2 regions of the Streptomyces sp. NPDC049879 genome follow, and region 2 is predicted to be linked to the other one. Evidence: riboswitches for the same ligand, from Rfam matches in the RefSeq annotation. Region 2 holds a riboswitch; the other holds the start of a gene.

Region 1 (4,375 bases), on a different contig from region 2:
CTGCTGCCAGCCCCACAGGGCGAGGGTGATGACGACGAGCTGCTTGCCGACGCCGCCGCCGAGGTTCGCCGACGTGTAGGCGGCGATCAGGATGACGCCGGAGAGGAACTGGACGGGCCAGGTGAGGACGGAGCGGCGCCAGCCGAGGGCGAGCGCGGCGAGCCCGGCCAGGTTGCCGATCATGTCGGACCAGATGACGTGCTGGCCGAACGCCTCGAACGCCGTGGAGTTGAGGGAGTCGACGAAGCTCACCGCGCGCTCCCCTCGGGCACGGCCGCGTCGTACGGGTGGGCGGGCGCCTGCGCGCCGTGGGCCAGGAGGCGTTCGACGTACTTGGCGAGGACGTCCACCTCCAGGTTCACCGCGTCGCCCGGCTGCCTGCGGCCGAGGGTGGTCAGCGCGAGGGTGGTGGGGATGAGGCCGAGGGTGAAGCGGTCGGCGCCCGCCTCGACCACGGTGAGGCTGACGCCGTCCACCGTGATGGAGCCCTTGTCCACGACGTAGCGGGCGAGGTGCGCGGGGAGCGAGACGGTGACGCTGTCCCACTGGTCGCCCGGTGTGCGGTCGAGGAGGGTCGCGACGCCGTCCACGTGGCCCTGCACCAAGTGGCCGCCGAGCCGGCCGCCGAGGGCGACGGGGCGTTCGAGGTTGACGGGGTCGCCGGGCGCGAGGCCGCCGAGCGTGGAGCGGCGGAGTGTCTCGGCCATCACGTCGGCCGTGAACGCGTGCTCGCCTGGCTCGACGACGGTGAGGCAGACGCCGTTGACGGCGATGGAGTCGCCGTGGCCGCTGCCCTGGGTGACGACGCTGCCGCGCAGCCGCAGCCTGGCCGAGTCCCCGATGTGTTCGAGGGCGATGACCTCGCCCAGTTCTTCGACGATGCCGGTGAACAAGTCAGTTCTCCTTGGCGGGCTCGTGGCGGGTGGGAGCGGCGGCGGCGAGCGGGGCGGCGCTGACCCGCAGGTCGGGGCCGACGCGGGCGACGTCGGTCACGCGCAGGCGCAACGCCTCGGTGATCGTCGTGATTCCCGCGCCGTTCAGGACGGTGGGCCCCGCGCCGAGCAGCGCGGGGGCGAGGTAGGCGGTGACGGCGTCCACGGCCCCGGCGGCGGCGAACGCCCCGGCGAGCGTGGGGCCGCCCTCCAGCAGGACCGCGCGGACGTCGCGCTCGTGCAGCGCGGCGAGGAGTGCGGTGACGTCGAGGCCGGGGCCGTGGGCGGCGCGCGGCAGGCGGACGACCTCGGCGTGCGCGGCGAGGTGGTCCGTACGGTCGCTGGGCACGTCGTCGGCGACGGCGACCAGGGTCGGGGCGGCGCCGTCGAGGACGCGGGCGCCCGGCGGGACGGCGCGGGCCTCGGTGTCGGTGACGACGCGCAGCGGCTGGCGGGCGCCGGGGACGCCGCGGACGGCGAGGTGCGGGTCGTCGGCGCGGGCCGTTCCCGAGCCGACGAGGACGGCGTCGGCCTCGGCGCGCAACCGGTGCACGTCGGCGCGGGCCTCGGGGGAGGTGATCCAGCGGCTGGTGCCGTCGGCGGCGGCGACGCGGCCGTCGAGCGTGGCGGCGTACTTCCAGCGCACGTGGGGGCGGCCGAGGCGGACGGCGGTGAGCCAGGCGGCGTTGACGGCCTCCGCCTCGTCGGCGAGCAGGCCGCCGCGCACGTCGATCCCGGCCTCGGCGAGGAGGGCGGCGCCGCCGCGCGCGACCGGGTTCGGGTCGGCGACGGCGTAGACGACGCGGGCGATCCCGGCGTCGGCGAGGGCGCGGGCGCAGGGGCCGGTGCGTCCGGTGTGGGCGCAGGGTTCGAGGGTGACGAGGGCCGTGCCGCCGCGGGCGCGGCCGCCCGCCGCCGCGAGGGCGTGGACCTCGGCGTGCGGGCCGCCGGCGCGCTGGTGCCACCCCTCCCCCACCGGGACGCCGTGCGCGTCGAGCACGACGCAGCCGACGACGGGGTTGGGGCTGGTGGCGCCGAGGCCGCGCGCGGCGAGCGTGACGGCGCGCCGCATCGCCTCGGCCTCCGGGCCTGCGGGGGGCTGCGCTGCTGGGGCGGCCACCGGGTCTCCTGCCTCTCAGGGCACGACTCCGGGGCTTCCTGGACCGACGGAACGGACGCGGGGCCACGCGGGAGCCACCGGGCGGACCCGGGGCGTCACGGCGGACACCGCACCTGTTCCGCCGCGCACTGCCTCCCATCCGGACTTTAACCGTCGGTCCAGGAATCTCACCTGGTCAACCGGCCGCTGGCAGCGGCCGGGTCGCGGACTGTAACCGCCGGTTCGGACTTTCACCGACCCCGGAGTGCGCGTTCGTCACTGGTACGCCTCCAGTCTGCCACGCGCGTCACGCGGCCATGCGGGCGTGTGGTCCGCGTCACAGACGACCTCGTGAGGTCGCGCGTGCGGGGATAGGCTGTGCGGCGGGCCGCGACTGGCGCTGAGGTGGAGCACCACCGGGGAGCGGCCCGGCACCCGACTGCCTGCTGCCGCGCGCCTGGGCGACTCGTGACGAGGCCCGGGAGTACGCCATGACGCTGGATTCCGCACCCCCCACCGCCCGCCTGATGGACGGCACGGGACCGGCCCGCCGCATCGTGGCCGAGAGCGCCGCGGCGGCCGACCGGATCACGCGCCTGACGGGTACCGCGCCCTGCCTGGCGACCGTGCTGGTCGGCGAGGACCCCGCGTCGGTGACGTACGTCCGGATGAAGCGCGCCCGCTGCGCGAAGGCCGGCATCCGCTCCGTGCACGTGGCGCTGCCCGCCTCGGTGACGACGCGTCGACTGGTGGCGGCGGTCGAGGAGTTGTCGCGTGACCCGGCGGTGCACGGCATCCTGCTCCAGCACCCGGTGGGCGCGGGGATCGACGAGCGGGCGGCCTTCGAGGCGATCGCGCCGGAGAAGGACGTGGACGGTGTGACGGCCCGTTCGTTCGCCGCCGCGGGCCTCGGCCTGCCCGGCTTCGCCTCGTGCACGCCCGGCGGGATCATGCGGCTGCTGGACGAGTACGGCGTGGAACCGGCCGGGAAGCACGCGGTGGTGGTCGGGCGCAGCCCGATCCTGGGCAGGCCGGTCGGGATGCTGCTGCTCGGCAGGGACGCGACGGTGACGTACTGCCACTCGCGGACGGTGGACCTCGCCTCGCGCGTGCGGGAGGCGGACGTGCTCGTCGCGGCGGTCGGGAAGCCGCGGTTCCTGCGCGGGGAGGACGTCAAGCCGGGGGCCGTCGTGATCGACGCGGGCTACAACCCGGGGAACGTCGGGGACGTCGACTTCGAGTCGGCGGCCCGCCGGGCGTCGCTGATCACGCCGGTGCCCGGCGGTGTCGGACCGATGACGATCGCCGTGCTGCTGGAGCAGACCGTACGGGCGGCGGCGCGGCAGCTGGGCGTGCCGGAGGCCGTCAGCGGGTGACGGCCGGGCCGAACAGGTCGTCGCGCGCCGCGTCGAGCGCCGTCACGAGGCCGCCGCCGAGCACCGCGCTGCCGCTGACGGTCGCGGGTCGGATCTCCGTCTCCAGCGGGGAGAACGCGCACAGCCGCCGGGCCACGAGGTCCGCGAGCGTCCGCCCTCCCGCACGGCCGATCTCCCCGCCGAGCACGACGCACCCCGGGTCGACGACGGCGACGAGGCCCGCGATGCCCATGGCGACCCGTTCGGCCAGCTCGCCGAGGAACGCCCCGGCCGGTCCTCCGCCCGGCGCGGCGGCGGCCTCGCGGACCAGGGCCTCGGCGGCCGTCACGTGGTCGCCCGGCGCGTCGAGGCCGTGCCCGCGGGCGAGCCGCCTGACGACGGGGGCGGCGGCGAGCGCGTGGAAGCCCGCGTCGCAGTCGACGGCCGACGGCATCCCGCCGGTGCCGGGGACGGGAAGGAAGGCGACCTCGCCCGCGCCGCCCGTGACGCCGCGCCACAGCGTGCCGCGCAGGACGAGAGCGGCGCCGAGGCCGTGCCCGAGCCACAGGAGGGCGAAGGTCTCGCGGTCGCGCGCGGCGCCGACGCGGTGTTCGGCGATCCCCGCGAGGTTGACCTCGTTCTCCAGGTGGACGGGGCCGTCGAGGCGGGCGCGGAGTTCGGCCAGCAGCGCGGAGTGCCAGCCGGCGAGCGAGGTGCACTGCCGCAGGGCGCCCGTGGCCGGGTCGGCGAGCCCCGGGGCGCCGAGGACGGCGGTGTGGACGGTGGGGATGCCGTGGCCCTCCAGGGTCTCCTCCAGCGCGGCCAGGACGGTGCCGACCGTGGACGCGCCCGTGTCGTCGCCGTCCTGGGGAACGGGCAGGGTGCGGCGGGCGACGGTGTGCCCCGCGAGGTCGGCGAGGGCGAAGGCGACGCTGTCGGTGCGCACGTCGAACGCCGCGACGTGCGCGCGTTCCGCCGCCAGTCCGTAG
Region 2 (4,375 bases):
GAGTCGGTACCGCCGTCGTGCGCGTCCAGCCAGACCATTCCGACGATCGCCAGGGCACCGGCGTACAGCAGCGTCGTGAGGGCGGCGGAGAGCGCGGTGAGGCCGCGCAGCACCCGTGGGGTGGCCGGACGGCCCGGGGAGCGCCTGCCGAGCGTGCTCAGCCCATGCCCTCCCAGGCCGAAGGCGGTGAGGAACAGGCAGAAACTCAGGAAGAGGGGCAGCACGCGCGCCCCCGTAAGTCGGCGCCCCGGGTGGCGGCGGTGGAATGCGGCATCTGCCGAGTACAGCAGAGGCGATCCGCCGTGACCATGGCGGGGGGAGGATCGCGGCTCAGGCGGTCGCGCGCAGTGCGGCGCGGCACGCGTGGTCGGCGGCGCGTGTCGTCTCGGGGAGGCGGAAGCCGCGTGTCGTCAGGTGCAGGGTGTGCGCGCAGGCGTCGTCGGTCGTGGTGCGGTGGCCCGGGGAGACGAAGACGGGTTTCACGCCGTCACGCGTGCGCAGTGCAGCGCCGACCACCTCGTCACCGTCGAGCAGCGGCGAGCGGTCGCCTCGGCGCGGCCCGGGCTGCGCGTACGCGAAGACGAACGGGGTCTTGGCCACGCCGATCGTCGGCAGCCCGGTGAGGACGCCGAGGTGGCTGGCGAGTCCGAAGCGGCGCGGGTGCGCGATGCCGTAGCCGTCGCAGACGACGAGGTCGGGCGCGCGGGGCAGCCTGCCGAGCGCGTCGAGGACGGCGGGCAGTTCGCGGAAGGCGAGGAGCCCCGGGAGGTACGCGAAGGGGACGCGGCCCGTGGCGGTGGCGGTCTCGGTGACGGCGAGGGTGGCCGCGTCCAGCAGGACGGCCGCGGCGGCGACCACGCCCCGGTCGTCGTCGTACGCCACGTCCACCCCGGCCACCAGGGTGCCGGGGCCGCCGGGTGGCGGCCCCGACGAGTCGAGGACGACGTGCGCGCGCAGCCGCAGCTGCGCGGCGGTCGCCTCCTCCTCGGTGGCCGGGGTGGTGTGGACGTGCACGGGTCAGCTCAGGTCGATGCCCGGGTACAGAGGGTGCTTGGCGAGGAGGTCGGCGGAGCGCTCGGCGACCTGCTTGGCGACCCCGTCCTCCAGCACGTACGTGGCCTTGGAGGCGGCGCCGCTCTTGGCCGTGCCGGGGCTGGTGCGGCGCAGGACGGTGTCGATCAGGTCGGCGACCTCGTCCATGCCGTCGGTGTCCAGGCCGCGGGTGGTGAGCGCGGGGGTGCCGATGCGGATGCCGGAGGTGTACCAGGCGCCGTTCGGGTCGCGCGGGATGGCGTTGCGGTTGGTGACGATGCCCGCGTCGAGCAGCGCCGCCTCCGCCTGGCGGCCGGTGAGCCCATAGCCGGAGACGTCGATCAGCGCGAGGTGGTTGTCGGTGCCGCCGGTGACGAGGCGGGCGCCGCGCCGCGTCAGGCCCTCGGCGAGAGCGCGCGAGTTGTCCACAACGCGCTGCGCGTAGTCGCGGAACGCTGGCTGGCGCGCCTCGGCCAGCGCGACGGCCTTGGCGGCCATCACGTGCGGCAGCGGGCCGCCGAGCACCATCGGGCAGCCGCGGTCCACCTGGTCGGCGAGCGAGTCGTCGCACAGCACCATGCCGCCGCGCGGGCCGCGCAGGGACTTGTGCGTCGTGGTGGTGACGATCTGGGCGTGCGGCACCGGGTCGAAGTCGCCGGTGAGCACCTTGCCCGCGACGAGACCGGCGAAGTGCGCCATGTCCACCATCAGCGTGGCGCCGACCTCGTCGGCGATCTCCCGCATGATGCGGAAGTTGACCAGGCGCGGGTAGGCCGAGTAGCCGGCGATCAGGATCAGCGGGCGGAACTCGCGGGCCGCCGCGCGGACCGCGTCGTAGTCCAGCAGGCCCGTCTCCGGGTCGGTGCCGTAGCTGCGCTGGTCGAACATCTTGCCGGAGATGTTCGGCCGGAAGCCGTGCGTGAGATGGCCGCCCGCGTCGAGGGACATGCCGAGCATGCGCTGGTCGCCCAGCTCGCGGCGGAGCGCGGACCAGTCGGCGTCGCTGAGGTCGTTCACCTGGCGCACGCCCGCGCGCTCCAGGGCCGGGCTCTCCACGCGGGAGGCGAGGACGGCCCAGAACGCGACGAGGTTCGCGTCGATGCCGGAGTGCGGCTGGACGTAGGCGTGCTGCGCGCCGAACAGCTCGCGGGCGTGCTCGGCGGCGATCGACTCGACGGTGTCCACGTTGCGGCAGCCGGCGTAGAAGCGGCGGCCGACCGTGCCCTCGGCGTACTTGTCGCTCATCCAGTTGCCCATGGTGAGCAGGACGGCGGGCGAGGCGTAGTTCTCGCTGGCGATCAGCTTGAGCGAGGCGCGCTGGTCGTCGATCTCGCGGCCGATCGCGTCGGCGATGCGCGGCTCGACGCCGCGGATGACGTCCAGGCTGTCGCGGAACGCCGCGGACGCCGTCTCGGCGGTGGATCGCTGCGGGGAATCCATGGTCATGACGGGGCCTCCTGAGTGTGAGTCGCGACGGCCCAGGCGCACGGCTCCTCATCGCTCCGAAGGGGCCGCTCCCCAATGGTTGTCCATCTTCGACGCGCCAGTCACGGCCCGCTGCGAGGGTAGCATCGCGTCCCCCCGGGGGCGGGTGCCGAGGTCGCGGAACGGACAGGTCCGGTGCACGGTGGAGATGCGGTGCCGACAGCCGCACCACCGACCGGAGGCCATGGTGAGCGAGCACATCTACCGGGTGACGGAGATCGTCGGTTCGTCCAGCGAGAGCGTGGACGCGGCGGTCAGGAACGCGATCGAGCGGGCGTCGCGGACGCTCCGCCTGCTGGAGTGGTTCGAGGTGACGCAGGTGCGCGGGCACATCGAGGACGGCGCGGTCGCCCACTTCCAGGTGGGCCTGAAGGTGGGCTTCCGGCTGGACAGCGAGGTGGACGGCTGACGCGTCCCGGCGGGCCGCCGTCGTCAGAGGGCGGCCAGCTCGGCGCGCGTGGGCGGATCGGCGCCCGGCCGCGTGCAGGTGACGGACGCGGCGGTCGCGCAGTGCGTCAGCACGGCGGAGAGCACCCCGGGGTCGGTGGGCGGCCCGCCCTGCCCGGCGACGGCGTCGAGCAGCGCCGCCTGGAAGGCGTCCCCGGCGCCCACCGTGTCCACGACCTCGGTCTCCGGCGCCGCGACCCGTACCTCGTGGGCGGCGGTGACGGCCAGCGCGCCCCGCGCGCCGAGGGTCACGACGACGAGCCGCGGCCCGGCGTCGAGCAGCAGCCTGGCCGCGTCGGCGGGCGGCACGCCCGGGTGCAGCCAGGCGAGGTCCTCGTCGCTGGCCTTGAGGACGTCCACGGAGCCGGCGAGGGCCAGGCAGGCGGCGCGGTAGGCGTTCCTGTCGGGCTGGACGGCGGGCCGCACGTTCAGGTCGGCCGCGACGGTGACGCCGTTCTGCCGCTGGGCGCGGCACAGGTCGCGCACCCGGGCGGCGCCCGGCTCGACGACGACGGCGAGCGAGCCCGTGTGGAGGACGGCGGTGTCGCCGGGGACGGGCAGCTCGCGCGGGTCCCAGGCGGTGAGGAAGTCGTACGTCGCGCCGCCGTCGTCGTCCAGGTAGGCGAGCGCGACCGTGGTGCGGCCGGAGCCCGCCGGGACGCGCCGCACGTCCACGCCGATGCGTCCGAGGTGCGCGGCGACGAGGGCGCCGGGCGGGTCGTCGCCCCAGGTGGTCAGCAGCGTCGCGGGCCGTTCGAGGCGGTGGAGGCCCACGGCGACGTTGGCGGGGCTGCCGCCGGGCACGGCCCGCAGTTCCGTGGCGCCGGGGCGCCACAGCAGGTCGACGAGGGCCTCGCCGACGACGGTGACCCTGGTCCTGCTCTCGCTCACGCGGCCTCGACTCTCCCTCGGCTGTGTCCGCTGCGCCCTCACCGCACGGGACGTCCGGTGCCGTGACGGCGCGATGGAGCATCGCCCGGCGCTCCCGCGTCCGTCAACACGGGCCCTCAGGCCGCGCGCGCCGTCGTCAGCAGGTGGGAGCTGGCGCCGAGCAGCGCGGGCTCGGTCTCGACGGCGCGCAGGGCGGTGAGCACGGTGGCGCGCGCCGCCGGGTCGTCCAGCCGCTCCCGCATGCCGCCGATCAGCCAGGCGGGCCCCTCCACGCCACGCGTGACGGCGCCCGGCAGGCCCGCCTCGGCGAACTCGGCGGCGAGCTGCGCCGGTTCGTGGAACCAGGCGGTCGTGAAGCCGCCGCGCCCGTCCGGGAGGTGGCCGGTGCGGACGTGCCCGAGGATCCTGGCGAGCCGCCCCGGCGCGTACGCGTGGCCCTGGAGCAGGCCGTCGGTCAGCGGCGCGAAGCGGCTGATGGCCGCGGCGGCGACGAGCCCGCCGGGGCGTACGGCGCGCCTGG

The links. A riboswitch is a leader RNA that binds a small molecule or an ion and turns the genes downstream of it on or off. The one in region 2 is predicted to bind ZMP and ZTP.
Region 1: another riboswitch for ZMP and ZTP. It lies ahead of ACIBPC_RS12505 (bifunctional 5,10-methylenetetrahydrofolate dehydrogenase/5,10-methenyltetrahydrofolate cyclohydrolase); the one in region 2 lies ahead of ACIBPC_RS24750 (glycine hydroxymethyltransferase).

The regions. Positions count from the first base shown of each region.
Region 1 is NZ_JBITKT010000003.1:345,566-349,940, forward strand. It holds gene ACIBPC_RS12490 (nicotinamide mononucleotide transporter family protein) at 1-252, opposite strand, end outside; gene ACIBPC_RS12495 (riboflavin synthase) at 249-893, opposite strand; gene ribD (bifunctional diaminohydroxyphosphoribosylaminopyrimidine deaminase/5-amino-6-(5-phosphoribosylamino)uracil reductase RibD) at 895-2,004, opposite strand; FMN riboswitch at 2,174-2,304, opposite strand; ZMP/ZTP riboswitch at 2,412-2,501, shown strand; gene ACIBPC_RS12505 (bifunctional 5,10-methylenetetrahydrofolate dehydrogenase/5,10-methenyltetrahydrofolate cyclohydrolase) at 2,523-3,407, shown strand; gene ACIBPC_RS12510 (ROK family transcriptional regulator) at 3,397-4,375, opposite strand, start outside.
Region 2 is NZ_JBITKT010000007.1:372,107-376,481, forward strand. It holds gene ACIBPC_RS24740 (hypothetical protein) at 1-224, opposite strand, end outside; gene ACIBPC_RS24745 (endonuclease V) at 331-1,014, opposite strand; gene ACIBPC_RS24750 (glycine hydroxymethyltransferase) at 1,018-2,472, opposite strand; ZMP/ZTP riboswitch at 2,502-2,593, opposite strand; gene ACIBPC_RS24755 (dodecin) at 2,705-2,926, shown strand; gene ACIBPC_RS24760 (carbohydrate kinase) at 2,950-3,855, opposite strand; gene ACIBPC_RS24765 (class I SAM-dependent methyltransferase) at 3,972-4,375, opposite strand, start outside.